DNA from 4 places in the Streptomyces sp. NEAU-sy36 genome. Region 1 is predicted to be linked to each of the others. Evidence: riboswitches for the same ligand, from Rfam matches in the RefSeq annotation. Region 1 holds a riboswitch; each other region holds the start of a gene.

Region 1 (5,059 bases):
CGCGGCGGGCTCATCATGCGCGGTCTGCGCACCCTGCCCGTGGAGTTCACGCCGCCGGGAGGCCGATGACGCGGACCGAAACGGAGGGGTCCGTTCCGTTCCGGGAGAAGGGTGTGTGACGGAGCGAAGGGTGAACGCCCCACGCTGTGATCTTCGCGTGATCCGCGCGGCATGAACTTGTGACAAGTGATCGAGTGCGGCTACGTTCACCCCTCAGCGTGGCGAACCGGCACCACCCGCCGCGCCGGCCCCCGCAGTCGCACGAAAGGCTTCCGCATGATCTCCGGGAACGGTCGTCACCGCCGCCCCCGTCAGGCTCCGGCCCTCCTCGTCGCGGCCGGCGTGACCGGCTCCGCCATCGCCATCCCGCTGCTCGGCGCCGCGAGCGCCCACGCGGCCGACGGCACCACCTGGGACAAGGTCGCCGGTTGCGAGAGCGGCGGCTCCTGGAGCGCCGACACCGGCAACGGCTACTACGGCGGCCTCCAGATATCCCAGGACGACTGGATCCACTACGGCGGCACCCAGTACGCCTCCAGCGCCGACCAGGCCAGCCGCTCGCAGCAGATCGCCGTGGCCGAGAAGATCCTCGCCGACAAGGGCACCCTGCCCTGGGCCACCTGCGCCCTGCTGTCCGGGCTGACCCCCAACTCCGGCTCGGTGGACGTCGATCCGGGCGTCGGCGGCAAGGGCCAGGACGAGGGCACGACCGACCCCTCCGGCCTGCCCGACGCGTCGACGCCCTCCGGCACCCCGGGCGGCGGCCAGGACGCCACCCCGAGCGGATCCGGCAAGGGTTCCGGCGGCGGCACCCACGACGGCACCGGCAGCGCCTCCTCCGCCGACCCGTCCACCGCCCCGTCCTCCGGCACCGGCACCGGCAAGCACACCGGCAAGCACGCGGCCCCGCACCCGGGCGCCTCCCACGGCTCCGGCGGCGCCGGCGATACCGGCGGCGGCCCCGCCCCGGACCCCACCGCCCCCTCGGCACCCGCGGGCACGGTCACGCCCGCCCCGACCACCGGCGACCCGGACAATTCCCGCCAGGACGTCGGCTCTTGGAACCTGGTCGACACCGGAGCCCTCGGCGGCGGACGGCACCGCGGCGGCACCGCGGACGAAAGCACGGCGACCGGACAGGACGGCACCGACTCCGGGCGGCACGCCTCCCGCGAACCGGACACGTACACCGTCCGCGACGGCGACTCGCTGAGCACCATCGCCGACTCCCTTGACGTGCACGGCGGATGGCACGCGCTCTACGCCGTGAACAAGAAGGTCGTGGGCGCCGACCCGAATCACATCACCGCCGGTCAGACCCTGAAAGTCGGTGACGAAACGGACGCCCGCTAGGGCGAGTTGACGCCCCACTTGATCGTCAAATGTCCGGTTTGGTGAAAGTGTGGGATGAGTCTCAGAAGCCCTGATCGTCTTTGAAATTCCGCGGATCACGTGGCTACGGTCGAGGCCGCTCGTCACCACGAGCCCCGGCGGCCGCAACGCCTAATCCTGCCAGCGGCTGCCCGGGAACAGTCGTCGCGTCAAGCGCCGCAGGCAGGAGCGGGGGACCCAAGGTAAGCGCCGGGCCCGGCAGTTGATGCCGGACCGGCTTGGGGTGAAGCCACGCCTCCCAGGGGAGGGGTGGCCGGGCAACTCAACCGGCCCGAACCCGACAGCTCACCTCGCAGGCGTCGGTGAGGGGATCGTTCCATGCTGTTTTCCGGCAAGGGCAAGCACCGTCGTCCGTCCAAGGCCGTTCGCGCCGTCACGCTCGCCGGTGTCACCGGTGCCGCCGTCGCCGCCCCGCTGATGGCGGCCGGCAACGCCTCCGCCGCCACCGCCTCCCAGTGGGACGCGGTCGCCCAGTGCGAGTCCGGCGGCAACTGGTCCATCAACACCGGCAACGGCTACTACGGCGGTCTGCAGTTCTCCGCCTCCACCTGGGCCGCGTACGGCGGCACCGCCTACGCCCCCACCGCCGACAAGGCCGGCAAGGCGCAGCAGATAGCCGTCGCCGAGAAGGTGCTGGCCGCGCAGGGCAAGGGCGCCTGGCCGGTCTGCGGCACGGGCCTGTCGGGCACCCCGTACAACGGCTCCGCGTCCGGCTCCGGCTCCTCCTCGTCGCACACGGGCACCTCCACCCGCTCCGGCGACGAGCAGGCCGCCACCCGCTCCACCCAGCGCACGGCCCCGTCCACCACGGGCAAGTCCACGGGCGGCTCCACCGGCTCCTCCGCGAGCGGCGCGGGCAAGACCGTCACCACCCCGACCGGCAAGAAGGTCAAGAAGGGCGACGGCGAGTACAAGGTCGTCACCGGTGACACCCTCAGCACCATCGCGGCGAAGCACCACGTGGCCGGCGGCTGGCACAAGCTGTTCGAGCTGAACAAGGACATCGTCGACAACGCCGACCTCATCTACCCGGGCCAGCAGCTGCACCTGAAGTGACCCCCGGCGGCTGACGGCCCCGCCCGGCGGGCCCGCCCCCAAGGGTCCGCCCCCGTCCCCACGGGCTCCCCGCCCCGGCGCGTTCTCCCCCGTACGCGCCGGGGCGGGGTCGTTCGTTTCCCCACTCTTCAACCGGGTCTCATCCGGCAACCCCTTTGTTCCGCGGGTGAACAATGGGTACCGTCTGCATGTCCCTCCCGTCCACGGGACGGTCGGTCGGTGGCCGACGACCCCTGGACGGTTAGGCTCTAGTCGCAAGGCACAGCCGTAAGGCAGACCGCCCCGCACTTCCAGCGTCACATCCAAGAAGGAGATGCTCGTGCCGTCCATCGACGTCGTCGTAGCCCGGGAAATCCTGGACTCCCGAGGCAACCCCACGGTCGAGGTCGAGGTCGGCCTCGACGACGGCAGCACCGGCCGTGCCGCCGTCCCGTCCGGCGCCTCCACCGGCGCCTTCGAGGCCATCGAGCTGCGCGACGGTGACCCCAACCGTTACCAGGGCAAGGGCGTCGAGAAGGCCGTCCTCGCCGTCATCGAGCAGATCGGCCCGGAGCTGGTCGGCTACGACGCCACCGAGCAGCGGCTGATCGACCAGGCCATGTTCGACCTGGACGCCACCGACAACAAGGGCTCGCTCGGCGCCAACGCCATCCTCGGCGTCTCCCTGGCCGTCGCGCACGCCGCCTCCGAGGCGTCCGACCTGCCGCTCTTCCGCTACCTGGGCGGCCCCAACGCGCACCTGCTGCCGGTGCCGATGATGAACATCCTGAACGGCGGCTCGCACGCCGACTCCAACGTGGACATCCAGGAGTTCATGATCGCCCCGATCGGCGCGGAGTCCTTCTCCGAGGCGCTGCGCTGGGGTGCCGAGGTCTACCACACCCTGAAGAAGGTCCTGAAGAACAAGGGCCTGGCCACCGGCCTCGGCGACGAGGGCGGCTTCGCGCCGAACCTGGGCTCCAACCGCGAGGCCCTGGACCTCATCCTGGAGGCCATCAAGGAGGCCGGCTACGCCCCCGGCGAGCAGATCGCCCTGGCGCTCGACGTCGCCGCCTCCGAGTTCTACAAGGACGGCAAGTACCTCTTCGAGGGCAAGGAGCGCTCCGCCGCCGAGATGACGGAGTACTACGAGGAGCTGGTGGCGGCCTACCCGCTGGTCTCCATCGAGGACCCGCTGTTCGAGGACGACTGGGCCGGCTGGAAGGTCATCACCGACAAGCTCGGCGACAAGGTCCAGCTGGTCGGCGACGACCTGTTCGTCACCAACCCCGAGCGCCTCGCCCGCGGCATCGAGGAGGGCACCGCCAACGCCCTGCTGGTCAAGGTCAACCAGATCGGCTCGCTGACCGAGACCCTGGACGCCGTCGAGCTGGCCCAGCGCAACGGCTTCAAGTGCATGATGTCGCACCGCTCCGGCGAGACCGAGGACGTCACCATCGCCGACCTGGCCGTCGCCACCAACTGCGGCCAGATCAAGACCGGCGCCCCGGCCCGCTCCGAGCGCGTCGCCAAGTACAACCAGCTGCTGCGCATCGAGGAGATCCTGGACGACGCCGCGGTGTACGCCGGCCGCAGCGCCTTCCCGCGCTTCAAGGGCTGATCCACCCGGCCGGTCCCGACCCGCTCCGGGCCGGGACTTGGCCAGTCGTACGTACGTCCCCGTACCCGGTCCCGTACCGTGTCCGGGGACGTACGCACGTGTGAAAGGGGAGGCGGAGAGCCGACATGGCCGTCAAGGACCGGGACCGTTTCTCCACCACGACCAGACTGCGGCTGCTGGGCGAGCAGACGGCGGCCCGGGTCTACCGCTCGCAGACCAAACGGCAGGCCCGCCGCTCGCGGCTGACCGGCCGGGCGGCGCTGCTCGCGCTGGTGCTGTGCTCGCTGGTCGTCGCCCTGGCCTACCCGATGCGGCAGTACGTCTCCCAGCGCGCCCAGATCTCCGATCTCCAGCGGCAGGAGACCGAGGCCCGGCAACGCGTCGAACAGCTGCGCGACCTCAAGGCCCGCTGGCAGGACGACGCCTACGCCGAGCAGCAGATCCGCAAGCGGCTGCACTATGTGAAGCCCGGCGAGACCGGGTACGTGGTCATCGATCCGGGCGCGGCCCGGCAGTCCCGCGCCGACCTGAGGGCCGCCCACCGGCCCTGGTACACCAACATCTGGGACGGGGTCGACAAGTCCGACGCCTCCGACCAGTGACCGGCCCCGTGCCGGTGACCCACAGAAAGCCAGTCTGAAAGCAGTCATGGAAACCCCTCCGCCGCCCACTCCGCGCACCGAGCCCACCGACGCGGACGTCGAGGCGTTCAAGCAGCAGCTGGGCCGACCCCCGCGGGGCCTGCGGGCCATCGCACACCGCTGCCCGTGCGGCCAGCCGGACGTCGTGGAGACGGCGCCCCGCCTGCCCGACGGCACGCCCTTCCCGACGCTGTACTACCTGACGTGCCCCAAGGCCGCCTCGGCCATCGGCACGCTGGAGGCGAACGGCGTGATGAAGGAGATGACCGAGCGCCTCCAGAGCGACCCGGAGCTGGCCGCCGCCTACCGGGCCGCGCACGAGGACTACATCCGGCGCCGGGACGAGATCGAGGTCCTGCGGGACTTCCCG
Region 2 (5,059 bases), 5.8 Mb from region 1:
GCCTCGGCGCGCTGCTCGCGGGCGCGCTGCACGGCGAGCGAGCGGTCGGTGGGCTCGATGTCGAACTCCAGGCGGACGACGCCGTCCTCGAAGCTGCGCTTCTGGGTGTAGCCGGCGTCCGTGAAGACCTTGATCATCTTGGTGTTGGCGGGCAGCACCTCGGCGGTGAAGCGGCGGATGCCCCGCTCGCGGGCGACGGCCGCGATGTGCTCCAGGAGCGCGGAGGCCACTCCCCTGCCCTGGTGGGCGTCCTGCACCAGGAAGGCGACCTCCGCCTCGTCGGCGGGCGCGGACGCGGGGGTGCCGCCGGCACCGATGCGGTCGTAGCGGACCGTGGCGATGAACTCGCCGCCCACGGTGGCCGCGAGCCCCACCCGGTCGACGAAGTCGTGGTGGGTGAAGCGGTGCACGTCCTTGGCGGACAGCCGGGGGTAGGGCGCGAAGAAGCGGTAGTACTTGGACTCGTCCGACACCTGCTCGTAGAAGTGGACCAGGCGGTCGGCGTCGTCGACGGTGATGGGCCGGATGCGGGCGGTGCCCCCGTCCCGCAGCACCACGTCCGCCTCCCAGTGCGCGGGGTACTCGTACCGGCCCTGCGGTTCCGCCGAGGTTCGCATGCGCCCCAGAGTACGGCTAGCGTCCGGCAACGGCGCGGGGCAGTCTGTGGGGACGGACGCCGGGCCGAGGGTGCGGTCACGACGGCACGGTGGAGGGGGTGCGCAGCCCCTCTCCAGGCACGGTTCACCATATGGAAGACTGGTCTAGACAACCCTGAAGAGTGAAGGGCAGCAACACATGGCTGAGCGCCGCGTCAACGTCGGCTGGGCCGAGGGTCTCCACGCCCGCCCCGCCTCCATCTTCGTCCGGGCCGCGTCGGCCTCGGGCATCCCGGTGACGATCTCCAAGGCCGGTGGCACCCCGGTCAACGCGGCCAGCATGCTCGGCGTCCTGGGGCTGGGCGCCCAGGGCGGCGAGGAGATCGTGCTCGCCTCCGACGCCGAGGGCGCCGAGGCCGCCCTGGACCGGCTGGCCAAGCTGGTCGCCGAGGGACTGGACGAGCTGCCCGAGACCGTCTGAGCGGCATCGGGCCTTCGAGGGGCCGGGCTTCCGCGCAGTGGCGCGACGCCCGGTTCCGCACTCCCATGACGCCCGGTTCGGGCCGGTCCGCCGGCTCGGCGCGGGCGGGGTGACGGTGCGGGCCGTCCCGCCACCGCCCGCACCGCACGACGGCGACCGGCGGACCGGCGAAGACCCGCGAGTCCCCCTTGCGGCCATCGCGAGCGAGTCTGAATTCGCGATTTCCGGCGCTTTCACAGTGGAACGCCCACCCCATTCACCCGGGGTCCGCAATTCACGGCACCGGAGAAATAGGGGAAATACCGGCCCGTAGAATACCCACCCCTTTGTATACGGCACCCGTGTTAATTCTGTGCGCCCGACATGTTTACGGCATGTTGCGAAGTCCTCACGCGCTCGGCGCCACCGGGCACGCGCAGCCGGTGCTCGGCCGCCGCCCGCTCGGCGTGCAGCGCGGTCACCGTGCGGGCGCGCGCCCCGTCTCCGCGCGCCACCGCGTCCACGATCGCGCCGTGCTCCGTCCAGGTGCCGACCGGGTCCGGCGGCGCGTCGAGCACGTACATCCAGGCGATCTTGTGGCGCAGCTGGAGGAGGGTGGAGGTCAGCGAGGGGCTGCCGCAGGCCTGGGCCAGCGTCTCGTGGAACCAGCCGTCCAGTGCGCGCAGTTCTTCGCCGTCGCCCCGCCGGGCGCGCTCCTGCCCCAGCCTGACCAGTCCGCGCAGCACCTTCAGATGCGCCTCGGTGCGCCGCCGGGCGGCCCGGGCGGCGCCGAGCGGTTCCAGGAGCAGACGCATCTCCAGCAGGTCGGCGGCCTCTTGCTCGCTCGGCTCGGCCACACAGGCGCCCGCGTGCCGGCGCGTCACCACGAAGCCCTCCGCCTCCAGGGTACGCAGGGCCTCGCGCACGGGGACGCGCGAGACCCCGTAACGGCGGGCCAGCACCTCCTCGGTGAGACGGCCGCCGCGTTCGAGGACGCCCGCGACGATGTCGTCCCGGATCGCCGTGCACACCGACTGCGCCGGAATACGCATGACCGACCTCCGTCTTGATCCCGCGACACGACGCCGACGACGGACGCGTTTTCCCATGACTCTATTCCGGTGACTCTATTCCACCGCACCGCCTTTTCCGACGGCGGACCGGAATCCGGGGATATTTTTTGGACAGGGGCCGCCGGAACACGGGACCACCGGAGCACCGCGGGAAAAGGCGAAAGCCCCGGCTCGGTGGCCGGGGCTTCGGGTGCCGTGCGGGGTCGCGCTGGCTCGGTCAGACGTTCACGCCGTGGTTGCGCAGGTAGGCGACGGGGTCGACGTCGGAGCCGTAGTCGGGGCTGGTGCGCGCCTCGAAGTGCAGGTGCGGGCCGGTGACGTTGCCGGTGGCGCCGGACAGGCCGATCTGCTGGCCGGCGGTGACCTGCTGGCCCACCGTGACGCCGATGGACGACAGATGGCCGTACTGGGTGTACATGCCGTCGGCCATGCGGATCACGATCTGGTTGCCGTACGCCCCGCCCCAGCCGGTGGAGACGACGGTGCCGACGCCGACCGCGTGCACCGGGGTGCCGCCGGCGGCATGGAAGTCGATGCCGGTGTGGGACCCGGAGGACCACAGCGAGCTGCTGGCCTCGTAACCGGTGGACACGTAGGAGTGCGCGATCGGGGCGACGAAGGCGTTCAGCCGCTTGCGCTCGGCCTCGCGGGCGGCACGGGCCTCCGCCTCGCGCGCCTCCTTCACCCGCTTGGCAGCGGCCTCCTGGGCCGCCTTGCGCTCGGCGGCCCGCTGCTGGGCGGCGGCCTGCGCGTCGATGTGCGCGGCGACGTCGTCGCTCGCGGCGAGTACGGGGGTGAGGCCGGTCTGTTCCGCGGGGCGCTCGGCGGCGAGCGCCGGGGAGGCCGCGAGGGTGCCGATGACGCCGGTGGTCGTCAGGGCCGCGACACCGGCCGCCTGGGCGGTGGTTCGCTTGACCCGGCCGGGCTTGCGGTGCTTCCCGGTGGCGCACATGAACGCCATGGAGTGGCTGGTCCTTTCCTTCCCTCTCGCCTACCGGGTTAGCTGACGGGTTCGGAGCAGGAAGGTCTCCTACGGACTCCCTCGCGTCACGCGCGGGTGCCCGATTCACCCCAGGGACGTGTGGGTCCCCGGCTCCCCTGGCTCGCGCCGTACGGGGACTCGGCGATGACTGTCCGGTGCCGCGGGTGCGGCGCACTGCCCGACGAACAGCCCGGATGACGCTAAGCGGACCGGCTCTCGATCCCCAAACAGATCAGGGTTTTTGTAGCGCATCCCACAGGGCAGACGGGCAACCTCCGCCCCAATTCGGACATCTGAGGAAGAGAGTGGAACAACAGGGGCCCTGACGACCCGTAGGTCGCCAGGGCCCCGTCCCCTGTGTGCCGTTACTCGGCCGCCACCACGGTGACGTCGCCGATCCCCAGCGCCTCGACCGGCGCCTTGATCTGCGCCGCGTCACCGACCAGGACGGTCACCAGGCGGTCCACCGGGAAGGCGTTGACGACGGCCGCGGTCGCCTCCACCGTGCCCGTGGCGGCCAGTTGCCGGTACAGCGTCGCCTGGAAGTCGTCGGGCAGGTGCTGCTCGACCTGGTCGGCGAGGGTGCTCGCGACGGCCGCCGCGGTCTCGTACTTCAGCGGCGCGACCCCGACGAGGTTCTGCACGGCGACGTCCCGCTCGGCGTCGGTCAGGCCCTCCGCCGCGAGGGTGCGCAGCACCTTCCACAGGTCGTCGAGGGCGGGGCCGGTGTTGGGCGTGTCCACCGAGCCGCTGATGGCGAGCATCGACGCGCCGGTGCCGTCCGGGGCCGAGCGCAGGACCTGGCCGAAGGAGCGCACCCCGTAGGTGTAGCCCTTCTCCTCGCGCAGCACGCGGTCCAGGCGGGAGGTGAGGGTGCCGCCGAGGCAGTAGGTGCCGAGCACCTGGGCGGGCCACACCCGGTCGTGCCGGTCGGGGCCGATCCGGCCGATGAGCAGCTGCGTCTGGACGGCGCCGGGCCGGTCCACGATGACGACGCGTCCGGTGTCGTCGGCCGTCACCGCCGGCACGGGCCGGGGCTCTCCGGGCGTGCCGGTCCAGGCGCCCAGGGTGTCGGCGAGCAGCGCGTCCAGGTCGATGCCGGTGAGGTCGCCGACCACCACGGCGGTGGCCGTGCCGGGGCGCACATGGCGCTCGTAGAAGGCGCGTACGGCGGGGGCGTCGATCTTCTCGACGGTCTCCTCGGTGCCCTGGCGCGGCCGGGACATGCGCGAGGCCGCCGGGAACAGCTCCCTGGACAGCTCCTTGGCGGCACGGCGGGCGGGGTTGGCCAGCTCGTGCGGGATCTCGTCCAGGCGGTTGCGGACCAGGCGCTCGATCTCGCTCTCGGCGAAGGCGGGGGCGCGCAGCGCGTCGGCTACCAGGCCGAGGCCCTTGGCCAGGCGGGAGGCGGGGACCTCCAGGCTGAGCCGGACGCCGGGGTGGTCGGCGTGCGCGTCGAGGGTGGCGCCCGCGCGCTCCAGCTCGGCGGCGAACTCCTCGGCGGAGTGCCGGTCGGTGCCCTCGGAGAAGGCCCGCGCCATGATGGTGGCCACGCCGTCCAGGCCGGCCGGCTCGGCGTCCAGCGGCGCGTCGAGCAGCACCTCCACGGCGACGACCTGCTGGCCGGGTCGGTGGCAGCGCAGCACGGTCAGGCCGTTGTCGAGCGCGGCGCGCTCGGGGGCCGGGAAGGCCCAGGGCCTGGCCTCACCGGGCTGTGGCCGGGGGTGGAAGTCCATGGTGGCGAGCTGCTCGGTCACTTGGCCGTCTCCTCGTTCTCGTTGCCGGCCTCTACGGTGGCTTCCGACTCGGGGTCCTCGGGCAGGTCGGCGTCCTCGACGTTCTCCGGGGACTTGGGCTCGTAGACCAGGACCGCGCGGTTGTCGGGGCGCAGACGGGCCTTGGCGACCTCCCGGACCTCCTCCGGGGTGACCTCGAGGATGCGCGGCAC
Region 3 (5,059 bases), 7.1 Mb from region 1:
CGTCGGATTCGTACGGTGCCATGTGTGCCTTACCTCCGTCGTCGGCGGCGGCTGCTCTCACGCTGGTCCACCCGAGCCGCCGGTCTCACCCGAATCGGTGAGGAGTGGTGATGTCCGTGGTGTCCATACGACCAAATCCGCGCTGAGGAATCGTCAGACCACGGAGGCAACTCGGCGTACGACTGCGGTATGACACGCAAGGGACACCCCTAGGGGCTCGAACGGATCCCTATGGGCAGGATGGAGCACCCGGGCGGGCACGGCCACCCGGTGGGCGCCGGACGGGTCGGTCCCCGGCGTCCACCGGACCGGCCGGTCACCCGGTGCGGTGCACCACCGCGTCGCACAGCTCGATCAGCGCGACCTTGGCGTCGCACTCGCGCAGCGGCGCCAGCGCGGCGCGTGCCTCCTCGGCGTAGCGCACGGTGTCCCGGCGGGCCTGCTCCAGTGCCGGGTGGGCGCGCAGCGCGGTCAGCGCCTCGGCGTGCCGGGCGTCGTCGCTGAGGTCGGAGTCCAGCAGCTCGCACAGGGCGATGTCCTCCGGCAGGCCGAGCCGGGCGGCGCGCTCGCGCAGCCGGAGCACGGGGAGGGTCGCGATGCCCTCGCGCAGGTCGGTGCCGGGGGTCTTGCCGGACTCGTGGGAGTCGGAGGCGATGTCCAGGTAGTCGTCGGCGAGCTGGAAGGCCACGCCGAGCCGCTCGCCGTACTGGGTGAGCACGTCCACGACCGTCTCGTCGGCGCCGGACATCATCGCGCCGAACCGGCAGGAGACCGCCACCAGGGAGCCCGTCTTGCCGGCGAGCACGTCCAGGTAGTGCTCCACCGGGTCACGGCCGTCGGTGGGGCCCGCGGTCTCCAGGATCTGGCCGGTGACCAGCCGTTCGAACGCGAGGGCCTGCACCCGGACCGCCTCGGGGCCGAGGTCGGCGAGGATCTGGGAGGCGCGGGCGAAGAGGAAGTCGCCGGTGAGGACCGCGACGGAGTTGCCCCAGCGGGTGTTGGCGCTGTCCACGCCCCGGCGTACGGCGGCCTCGTCCATGACGTCGTCGTGGTACAGCGTGGCGAGGTGGGTCAGCTCCACCACCACGGCCGACGGCACCACTCCGGGCGCGTAGGGGTCGCCGAACTGCGCCGCGAGCATCACGAGCAGCGGCCTGAACCGCTTCCCGCCGGCCCGTACGAGGTGCTGCGCGGCCCCGGTGATGAACGGGACCTCGCTCTTGGTGGCCTCTAGCAGGCCTTCCTCGACAGCCGCCAATCCGGCCTGGACATCGGCTTCGAGAGCCTGGTCCCGCACGCTCAGCCCGAACGGCCCGACGACGGTCACGAGGGGTCTCCTGTCTGCTGGTGTCTGCTGGCGATTACACGGTTTGTCGATAGGTCGCTGCCATCACTCAAGTCAGCGTATCCGGTCCGGTTTCGATCACCGATAGCGCCCACCCGTCCAGCCCGGGCGGTATCGGAGCACATCCGGCACCCCTTCGATCGGATGAGAAGAACAGACATTTCTCGACTTAACAGGAAAATCCGAGCTTCGTCGCGAGCCCCGAGGTGAGCGGAGCATCCGCGCCACCCCACCGGGGGACGAATGCCGGGAATCCCCCATGCCCGATTTAACACAGTTTGCCATTTGGTGAATTGGGCCACACCCGCCCCCTGCCGCCGGCCGGCCACCCGGGACCCCCTATCGCCTTGCCCGGCAAGCGAGTTGAACGTTGGCAATCGCAAAGGATCAAGTACCCCATAGGCTAATGATCAAGGTCAAATGCCTCATCGGATGAATCCGGCACTTGTTCCCGACATGTGCTCTCGCATACGTTCCCGACCCATCGGGCGGACGCCGAATCCTGCCGCCGCCCGTACACCCATCAACGAACTCATTCGTACGGCAGGAGCGGGGGACCCAGGTAAGTCGCCGGACCGGACGACACACGTGACGCAGCGCATGCCGCGACACGCGGTCGCACCGGGTCGGCTTGGGGTTAAGCCGTGCCTCTCGCGGGGCACGGCCGGGCACCTCCCCGCCCGAACCCGACAGCTCACCTCGCAGGCGTAGGAGAGGAACGTCCCCATGCCTGCTGCCGTTCAGTCGCGCCGCACCCGCACCAACCGCGTCGTCCGTATGCTCGCCGTCGCCGGCACCGGCGCCGCCGTGATCGCCATGCCGCTCGTGGGGGCCGCCAGCGCCTCCGCGGCCACCGCCACCACCTCGGCCTCCGTCACCACCGCCGGGTACCCGAACAACCTCGACGGCTGGATCCGCGAGTCCCTGGCGATCATGAGCCAGAAGGGCATCCCGGGCTCCTACAACGGCATCTACCGCAACATCATGCGCGAGTCCTCGGGCAACCCGAACGCCATCAACCTGTGGGACTCCAACGCCGCCAAGGGCATCCCGTCCAAGGGCCTGCTCCAGGTGATCGACCCGACCTTCAACGCGTACCACGTGGCCGGAACCTCCTGGAACATCTACGACCCGGTCGCCAACATCACCGCCGCCTGCAACTACGCGGCCCACCGCTACGGCTCCATGGACAACGTCAACAGCGCCTACTGACCGGCGCCCGCCCGGGTCGACGGCACCCCGTCAACCCGCCGGGAACAGTCTTTCGAGGACGACGGCGATGCCGTCGTCCTCGTTCGACGTGGTGACCTCGTCGGCCACCGCCTTCAGCTCCGGATGGGCGTCGGCCATGGCGACCCCGTGCGCCGCCCACCGGAACATCGGGACGTCGTTGGGCATGTCGCCGAAGGCCAGCGAGCGTTCCGCGGCGACACCGAGCCGCTCGGCGGCCAGCGCCAGACCGGTCGCCTTGGTCACCCCGCACGGCTGGAGCTCCACCGTCCCCGGACCCGACATGGTGACCGTGGCCAGCGGCCCCACCACCGAGCGCGCCACCGCCGCCAACTCGTCGTCGGACAGGGTGGCGTGGCGCAGCAGCACCTTGCTGATCGGCGCCCCCCACAGATCGTCGCGCCGGCCCACCCGCACCGCGGGCAGCGTCGGATGGGGCATCCGGTAGCCCGGCTCGATCAGCGTGAGCCCCTCCACCCCGTCCTGGTCGACGGCCGCGTACACCTGCCCCACCTCGGCCTCGATCTTGCCGAGCGCGGCCTCGGCCTGCTCCCGGTCGAGCCGCACCGACCACAGCAGGCGGTCGGCCCCGGCGTCGTAGACCTGCGCCCCCTGCCCGCACACCGCGAGCCCCGTGCAGCCGAGGGCCGCCAGCAGCGGCCGCACTCTGGGGGCCGGACGGCCGGTCACCACCAGGTGCCGGGCGCCGGTCCGGGCCGCCCGCGCGAGCGCCGAGAGCGTGCGCTCGGAGACGGTGTCGTCGCCGCGCAGCAGCGTCCCGTCCAGGTCGGTGGCGATCAGTGCGTACGCGGGGGAGGGTGCCATGAGCAGAGAATACGGATCCCGCGACTCCGCCGACTCATCCGTCGTCGCGCGTACTTGCGTGCCGACCGCCCCCAAGTGCGCGCCGTGGCGCCCCTGATGGGGACCTGCCGCGGGCCGCGGCCGGATGTGCCGCCGGGCGCGCGGCACGGTCCGGGGGCCCGGCCCGGCCGGCCGGGGCGCGGCCGGGGCGCCCCCGGCGGGCACTGCCCAAGAGGCGCGTCGCGGCCGTAACGTGTGGCCGACCACATGGAACAGCGCCATGCATGGCCCGGATGAGAGCGAGGCAGTACCCCATGCCCCCCTTCGACGTCCCCGAGGGCGACCCCTTCGGTCCGCACAACCTTCCCTATGGCGTGTTCTCGCCCTCCGGCAGCCGGGAGCGCCGGGTCGGCGTCCGGCTCGGGGACCAGGTCCTCGACGCGGGCGCCGCGGCCGCCGCCCTGGGCTCGCCGCACCACGCGCTGCTCGCCCGCCCCACCCTCAACCCACTGCTCGCGGCGGGCCGCGCCGCCTGGTCCGAGGTGCGCGCCGCGATCACCTCCTGGGTCACCGACCCCGCGCACCGCGAGACCCTGGAGCCGCTCTTCCACCCGCTGTCCGAGGTGGACCTGCACCTGCCCTTCGAGGTCGCGGACTACGTCGACTTCTACGCCTCGGAGAACCACGCCCGCAACGTCGGCAAGATCTTCCGCCCGGACGCCCCGGACTCCCTCACCCCGAACTGGAAGCACCTGCCGATCGGCTACCACGGCCGCGCCGGCACCGTGGTGGTCTCCGGCACGGACGTCGTACGGCCCTCCGGGCAGCGCAAGGGCCCCGCCGACCCGGCGCCCGTGTTCGGGCCGTCGATCCGGCTGGACATCGAGGCCGAGGTCGGCTTCGTCGTGGGCGTGCCGACCGAGCTGGGGTCCCCGGTCGCGCTCGGCGACTTCCGGGAGCACGTCTTCGGGCTGTGCCTGCTCAACGACTGGTCGGCGCGGGACATCCAGGCCTGGGAGTACGTGCCCCTCGGCCCGTTCCTCGGCAAGTCGTTCTCGACCTCGGTGTCGGCGTGGATCACCCCGCTGGAGGCCTTGGAGCACGCCAAGACGGCCCCGCCCGAGCGCACCCACCCGCTGCTCCCCTACCTGGACGACGCCGCCCCCGGCATCGAGCCCGGCGGCTACGACCTGCGGATCTCGGTCGCCGTCAACGGCCACGTGGTGTCCGAGCCGCCGTTCTCCACCATGTACTGGACCGCCGCGCAGCAGCTCGCCCAGATGACGGTCAACGGCGCCTCGCTGCGCACCGGCGACCTGTACGGCTCCGGCACCGTCAGCGGGCCCGACGAGCGGCAGCGCGGCTCGCTGCTGGAGCTGACCTGGAACGGCCGTGACCCCCTCGACCTCCCCGACGGCAAGCGCGCCTTCCTGGAGGACGGCGACGTGGTGACGCTGTCGGCGTGGGCCCCGGGCCCGAACGGGACCAGCGTCGGACTCGGCGAGGTCACCGGGCGGATCGTGCCGTCGGTCTGATCCGGCACCGGGCGCCGCGCGCGGATGCCGGAGCGGACGGTCTGTGTTCCGGTACCTGACTCGCGGCGCCCCTCTTCGTCATACTGGCGAGGACAGGCACCACACCCCGGCGGGCGCCCGCGCGCACCGCCCCACGCCGCACCAC
Region 4 (5,059 bases), 7.5 Mb from region 1:
CTGCCGGTGCCCTGGCTGGTCACCGCGTTCCGCTGGCTGGACCGGGTGGCCCCCTTCCCCTGGCGCAACCTGGTGTTCGCGTTCTGCTGGGGTGCCTTCGCGGCGGCGCTCATAGCCATCGTCGCCAACAGCTTCGCGACCAAGTGGATAGCCACCTCGACCGCCGACCCGGCGAGCGCCAACACCCTCGGCGCCACGGTGATAGCCCCGATCGTCGAGGAGTCCGCCAAGGCCGCGGCCGTGCTGCTGGTCTTCGTCTTCCGCAGGCGCGACTTCACCGGGATCGTGGACGGGATGGTGATAGCCGGGATCACCGCCACCGGCTTCGCGTTCACCGAGAACATCCTCTACCTGGGCACGGCCTTCGGGACCGACCGGCTCACCGGCGGCCACGGCATCGTCTCCGTCACCGCCGCCACCTTCTTCGTGCGCATCGTGATGTCCCCGTTCGCGCACCCCCTGTTCACCACCTGCACCGGCATCGGCTTCGGCGTCGCCGCGCTGAGCGGCCCGCACCAGCGTGCCCGGCGGCTGCTGGTGCCGCTCGGCGGGCTGCTGCTCGCGATGTGCATGCACGCCCTGTGGAACGGCTCCGCCACCTTCGGCCAGTTCGGCTTCCTCGCCGTCTACGGCCTTTTCATGCTGCCCGTGTTCGGGCTGCTGACCTGGCTCGGGATCTGGACCCGGCAGCGGGAGCTGCGCACCGTGCGCGAGGAGCTGCCCGTCTACGTCCTGGCCGGCTGGCTGGGGCCGGCCGAGCCGTTCGCCCTGGGCTCGATGCGGGCGCGGCGGATGGCCCGCGACTTCGCCCGCCACCACGGCGGCCGGGCCACGGCGCGCGCGGTGGCCCGGTACGAGACCCAGGCCACCGCGCTGGCGCTGCTGCGGCGGCGGGGGCGGCGCGGCCGGGCCGGCGCCGGCTTCGTCGCCCGCGAGCGGGAGCTGCTGGACGAGCTGTGGCAGCGCCGGGACGCGGCCCGGCCCGCGCTGGAGTACGCGGCCCGCACGGCGGCCCCGGCACCGACGGCCTGGGCCCCGGCGCCGTACGACCAGGGGTACGGACCGGGGTGGGGCGGACCCGGATACGGATACGGCGGCCCCGGACAGGGCGGTCCCGCGTACGGCGGGCCCGGGTACGGCTACCCGGCGGCACCGTACGCCACGTCGTACAACCCGTACCGGACCTGACGCCGCAGGGGAGCCCGCAGCGGCCGGTTACGCCGAGGCGTCCGTCAGCCTCCTCAGCTCGTCGTCCGTCAGCTTCAGCTCGCCGACGCCCAGCAGGGCCGGGAGCTGGTCCAGCGTGCGCGCCGAGGCGATCGGGGCGGTGATCGTCGGCTGGGCGGCCAGCCAGGCGAGGGCGACGGTGGCGTGCGGTGCCTCGTGGGCGGCGGCGATCTCGTCGAGGGCGGCGAGTACCTTCTGGCCGCGCTCGGTCTCCGCGTACTCCGCGGCCCGGTTGGCGCGGGCGCTGTCCACCTGCCGGCCGGGACGGTACTTGCCGGTCAGGAAGCCCGCGGCGAGGGCGAAGTACGGCACGGAGGACAGGCCCTCACGGGCGACGAGGTCCTGGAGCGGGCCCTCGTAGGTGTCGCGGGAGACCAGGTTGTAGTGGGGCTGGACCGCCACGTAGCGGGCCAGGCCCTCTCGGGCGGAGAAGTCCAGGGACTCCCGCAGCCGCTCGGCGCTGATGTTGGACGCGGCGATCTGCCGCACCTTGCCGGCCTTCACCAGCTCGTCCAGGGCGCCGATGATCTCCTCCACCGGCACGTCGGGCCGGTCGAAGTGGGTGTAGTAGAGGTCGATGTAGTCGGTGCCCAGGCGGGCGAGGGAGGCGTCGGCGGCGGCCTTGATGTTGGCCGCGGACAGGCCCTGGTACTGCGGGTGCTGGCTGACCTTGGTGGCGACGACGACGTCGGAGCGGTTGCCGCGGGCCTTGAGCCACTTGCCGATGACGGTCTCGGACTCGCCGCCCTGGTGGCCCTCCACCCAGGCGCTGTAGACGTCGGCCGTGTCGACGAAGTTGCCGCCCGCGGCCGTGTAGGCGTCCAGGACGGCGAAGGATGCCTGTTCGTCCGCGGTCCAGCCGAACACGTTGCCGCCCAGGCAGAGCGGGAAGACCTCAAGGTCGCTGGAGCCCAGTGTGCGCAGAGAAGTCATGCTCTACGACAACACCGGCGGCGGGTGATCGCATTCCACCGCCGGTCCGCGGTCCCCGCGGGGACCGGTGTGCTCAGGGGTTGAGGCCCTTGTCGCGCAGCCAGGGCGCCGGGTCGACGCCGGTGGCCTGCCCGCCCGGGTGGACCTCCAGGTGCAGGTGCGGTCCGGTGACGTTGCCGGTGGCGCCGACCCGGCCGATGACCTCGCCGGTGGTGACCTTCTGGCCGACCGAGACGTTGATCGAGGACTGGTGGCAGAACCACAGCTCGGTGCCGTCGTCCAGGGTGAGGACGGTGCGGTAGCCGTAGGCGCCGGCCCAGCCGGCCTGGGTGATGGTGCCGCCGTGGACGGCCTTGATCAGGGTGCCGGTGGGGGCGGCGAAGTCGAGGCCGGTGTGGTAGCCGGAGGACCACATGGCGCCGGGCTGCCCGAAGGTGCCGGTGATCGTGTACGAGACGACCGGCAGCGTGTACTGCTTGGCCAGTTCGGCCAGCCGCTTGGCCTCGGCGGCCTTCTTGGCGTCGGCCTCGGCCCGCTGCTTGGCGGCGGCGGCCTTGTCGGCGGCCTCCTTCTCCGCCTTGGCGGCCGCCGCGTCGCTCTGCTGCTGGGCGGCGGCGACCATGGCGGCGGTGGCCTTGCTGTCGGCCTGGCCCTGCTGCTGCTCGGCCTGGGCCATGATCCGGTTGCGCAGGGCCTCGCCGGCGCCCGTGTGCGTGCCGTCCTGGGTGCTCTGCCCGATGCCGGTGAGCGCGGTGTCGGTGACCTGGTGCTTCTCGGCGGAGTCGTCGCCGAGGAGGTGCTCCACGGAGGACAGGTGCGGCACCGAGACGGACGGCAGGTCCGGCATGGAGAGGGAGACCGGGGCCTTGCCGGGGTTGGCGCTGGCGATGCCGCCCGCGCCGACGGCGGCGATCACACCGACGCCGAGGACGGTGGAGCTGCGCGCGAAGCCGCCGCGCTGCTTGGCGACGCGGTGCCGGCCGCGGACCGGGGCGACGGACTCCTCGGTGGGGTTCCACTCCTCCCAGGAGCCCTCGCCCTCGGGTCCGGGGCCGAACGGCTCGGAATCGCGTTGAGCGGGCACGAAGGGGGCTTGTGGGGCAGGCCGGTTGGACGCCACGGGGGCGTGCTCCTTTCCTTCCTCCGCCTACCGGGTTAGCTGACGGGTTCGGAGCAGGAAGGTCTCCTACGCGCGTATACCGGCCGTGGACTCGCTGAGTTCACGACGGTGTCCGCGTGATTCACCCCAAGGTGGTGGTTCCCCGGTTCCCTTGCGGGATTCGGCGCGTGCGCACGGAGCCGTCTCGGGTGACGGCTGGGACGACCGCGCTGCGTTATCGAACGTTAATAGACCCGGCCGTCACTTTCCAAGCCGTTCGGCTTGATCATTACGCCTCCGGGGCGTGGACTTACCGCCCAAGGAGCTGTCAATCCGGGCGAGTTGGCCGGTGTTCAGGAGTCATCGGGTTTTTGATGGTGACTCAGTTGTTATGCGTACGGCGGTCGCACGGTCACCGTGGGTGACGCGCCGTACGGGGGCCGTGGACCCGTCGGAAAACACTCAGGGCCGGAATCCAGATCATGGATTCCGGCCCTGAGTCTTCAGTAGCGGGGACAGGATTTGAACCTGCGACCTCTGGGTTATGAGCCCAGCGAGCTACCGAGCTGCTCCACCCCGCGTCGGTGATTCCAGTGTACGCCATGTTCGGGGTGCCCAGCACACGGCTTTGCGGCGGGCCGTCCGGCTCAGCCGAGCAGATGCCGGTTCGGGGCCTTGGCGAGGGCCTCGTACGCGGGCAGGACGACGACCTCGGCGCCCCCGCGGACCAGCACACCGGTGCCGTCGGCGCCCGCGACGAAGGTGTCGGGCTCCCGCCAGGCGGTCACCACCCGGCGCACCCCGGACCGCAGGATCAGCTCGGAGCAGGGCGCGGGGCGGGAGGCGCGGCGGGCGCAGGGCTCCAGGCTGCTGTAGACGGTGGCGCCGGGCAGCCGCGGGTCGGCGGGGTCGATCTTGGCGAGCGCCGCCTCCTCGGCGTGCACCACGGGGTCGTCCCCTTCCCGGGAGTGGCCGCGGGCCAGCTCGGTGCCGTCGGCGGCGACCACGACCGCGCCGACGCTGAAGGCCGTCCCGGAGGGCGGGCACAGGGCGGCCAGCTCGCAGGCGGTGCGCAGCCAGTGCCGGTCGGCGGCGGCGGGCAGCGGGCCGGTGCCGGGCGCGGTGGGCTCGTAGCGCATCAGGACGACGTCCTCGATCCGCCGGGTCTCCACCAGGCGCAGCCGTCCCTCCTGGTAGCGGCCGGGCCCGAACAGCCGCGGGGCCCGTGGGTCGCCGACGATCAGCGGTGCGACCGCCAGCTGGAGCTCGTCGGCCAGCCCCTGCCGCAGGAGCTGGGTGTGCACGGTGCCCCCGCCCTCCACCATCAGCCGGCCGACCCCGCGCTCGGCGCGCAGATGGCCGAGCAGGGCCCGCCAGTCGAGGTCCGGGCCGAGCGGGACGACGTCGGCGGCACCGCCGAGCAGCCGGGCGGCCCGCGCGGCGCCGCGGTCGGTCGTGTAGACGAGCTTGTCGCCCCCGGTGTGCCAGAACCGGGCGGTGGGGTCGAGGTCGCCGGTGGCGGTGACGGTGACCTTCAGCGGGTGCTCCGGCCGCCCCTCGGCGAGCCGGGCGGCACGGCGCTCGGGCGAGCCGACCAGCAGCCGGGGGTTGTCGGCGCGGATCGTGCCGGCGCCGACCAGGAGGGCGTCGGCCGAGGCCCGTACCGCGTCGACCCGGTCGAAGTCGGCCGGCCCGGACAGCAGCAGCCGCTCGGGTCCGGTGTCGTCCAGGCAGCCGTCGAGGGAGACGGCGGCGGACAGCAGGACGTACGGGTACGGCATGGACTCGGTGAAGGCTCGC

What was found. A riboswitch is a leader RNA that binds a small molecule or an ion and turns the genes downstream of it on or off. The one in region 1 is predicted to bind cyclic di-AMP.
Positions count from the first base shown of each region.
Region 2: another riboswitch for cyclic di-AMP. It lies ahead of HZZ00_RS28090 (M23 family metallopeptidase); the one in region 1 lies ahead of HZZ00_RS02815 (transglycosylase family protein).
Region 3: another riboswitch for cyclic di-AMP. It lies ahead of HZZ00_RS33810 (transglycosylase SLT domain-containing protein); the one in region 1 lies ahead of HZZ00_RS02815 (transglycosylase family protein).
Region 4: another riboswitch for cyclic di-AMP. It lies ahead of HZZ00_RS35830 (M23 family metallopeptidase); the one in region 1 lies ahead of HZZ00_RS02815 (transglycosylase family protein).

Region 1 covers NZ_CP058977.1:618,996-624,054, forward strand. The annotation lists gene HZZ00_RS02805 (cytochrome P450) at 1-69, shown strand, start outside; gene HZZ00_RS02810 (transglycosylase family protein) at 277-1,353, shown strand; cyclic di-AMP (ydaO/yuaA leader) riboswitch at 1,537-1,706, shown strand; gene HZZ00_RS02815 (transglycosylase family protein) at 1,711-2,448, shown strand; gene eno (phosphopyruvate hydratase) at 2,768-4,048, shown strand; gene HZZ00_RS02825 (septum formation initiator family protein) at 4,174-4,650, shown strand; gene HZZ00_RS02830 (DUF501 domain-containing protein) at 4,697-5,059, shown strand, end outside.
Region 2 covers NZ_CP058977.1:6,452,802-6,457,860, forward strand. The annotation lists gene HZZ00_RS28075 (bifunctional GNAT family N-acetyltransferase/acetate--CoA ligase family protein) at 1-617, opposite strand, end outside; gene HZZ00_RS28080 (HPr family phosphocarrier protein) at 796-1,077, shown strand; gene HZZ00_RS28085 (GntR family transcriptional regulator) at 1,422-2,108, opposite strand; gene HZZ00_RS28090 (M23 family metallopeptidase) at 2,347-3,090, opposite strand; cyclic di-AMP (ydaO/yuaA leader) riboswitch at 3,103-3,265, opposite strand; gene HZZ00_RS28095 (pitrilysin family protein) at 3,477-4,847, opposite strand; gene HZZ00_RS28100 (pitrilysin family protein) at 4,865-5,059, opposite strand, start outside.
Region 3 covers NZ_CP058977.1:7,707,456-7,712,514, forward strand. The annotation lists gene HZZ00_RS33800 (outer membrane lipoprotein carrier protein LolA) at 1-22, opposite strand, end outside; gene HZZ00_RS33805 (polyprenyl synthetase family protein) at 317-1,327, opposite strand; cyclic di-AMP (ydaO/yuaA leader) riboswitch at 1,829-2,068, shown strand; gene HZZ00_RS33810 (transglycosylase SLT domain-containing protein) at 2,072-2,557, shown strand; gene HZZ00_RS33815 (HAD family hydrolase) at 2,588-3,400, opposite strand; gene fahA (fumarylacetoacetase) at 3,694-4,914, shown strand.
Region 4 covers NZ_CP058977.1:8,140,712-8,145,770, forward strand. The annotation lists gene HZZ00_RS35820 (PrsW family intramembrane metalloprotease) at 1-1,188, shown strand, start outside; gene HZZ00_RS35825 (aldo/keto reductase) at 1,216-2,160, opposite strand; gene HZZ00_RS35830 (M23 family metallopeptidase) at 2,234-3,280, opposite strand; cyclic di-AMP (ydaO/yuaA leader) riboswitch at 3,288-3,456, opposite strand; tRNA gene HZZ00_RS35835 (tRNA-Met) at 3,767-3,840, opposite strand; gene HZZ00_RS35840 (dihydrofolate reductase family protein) at 3,907-5,040, opposite strand.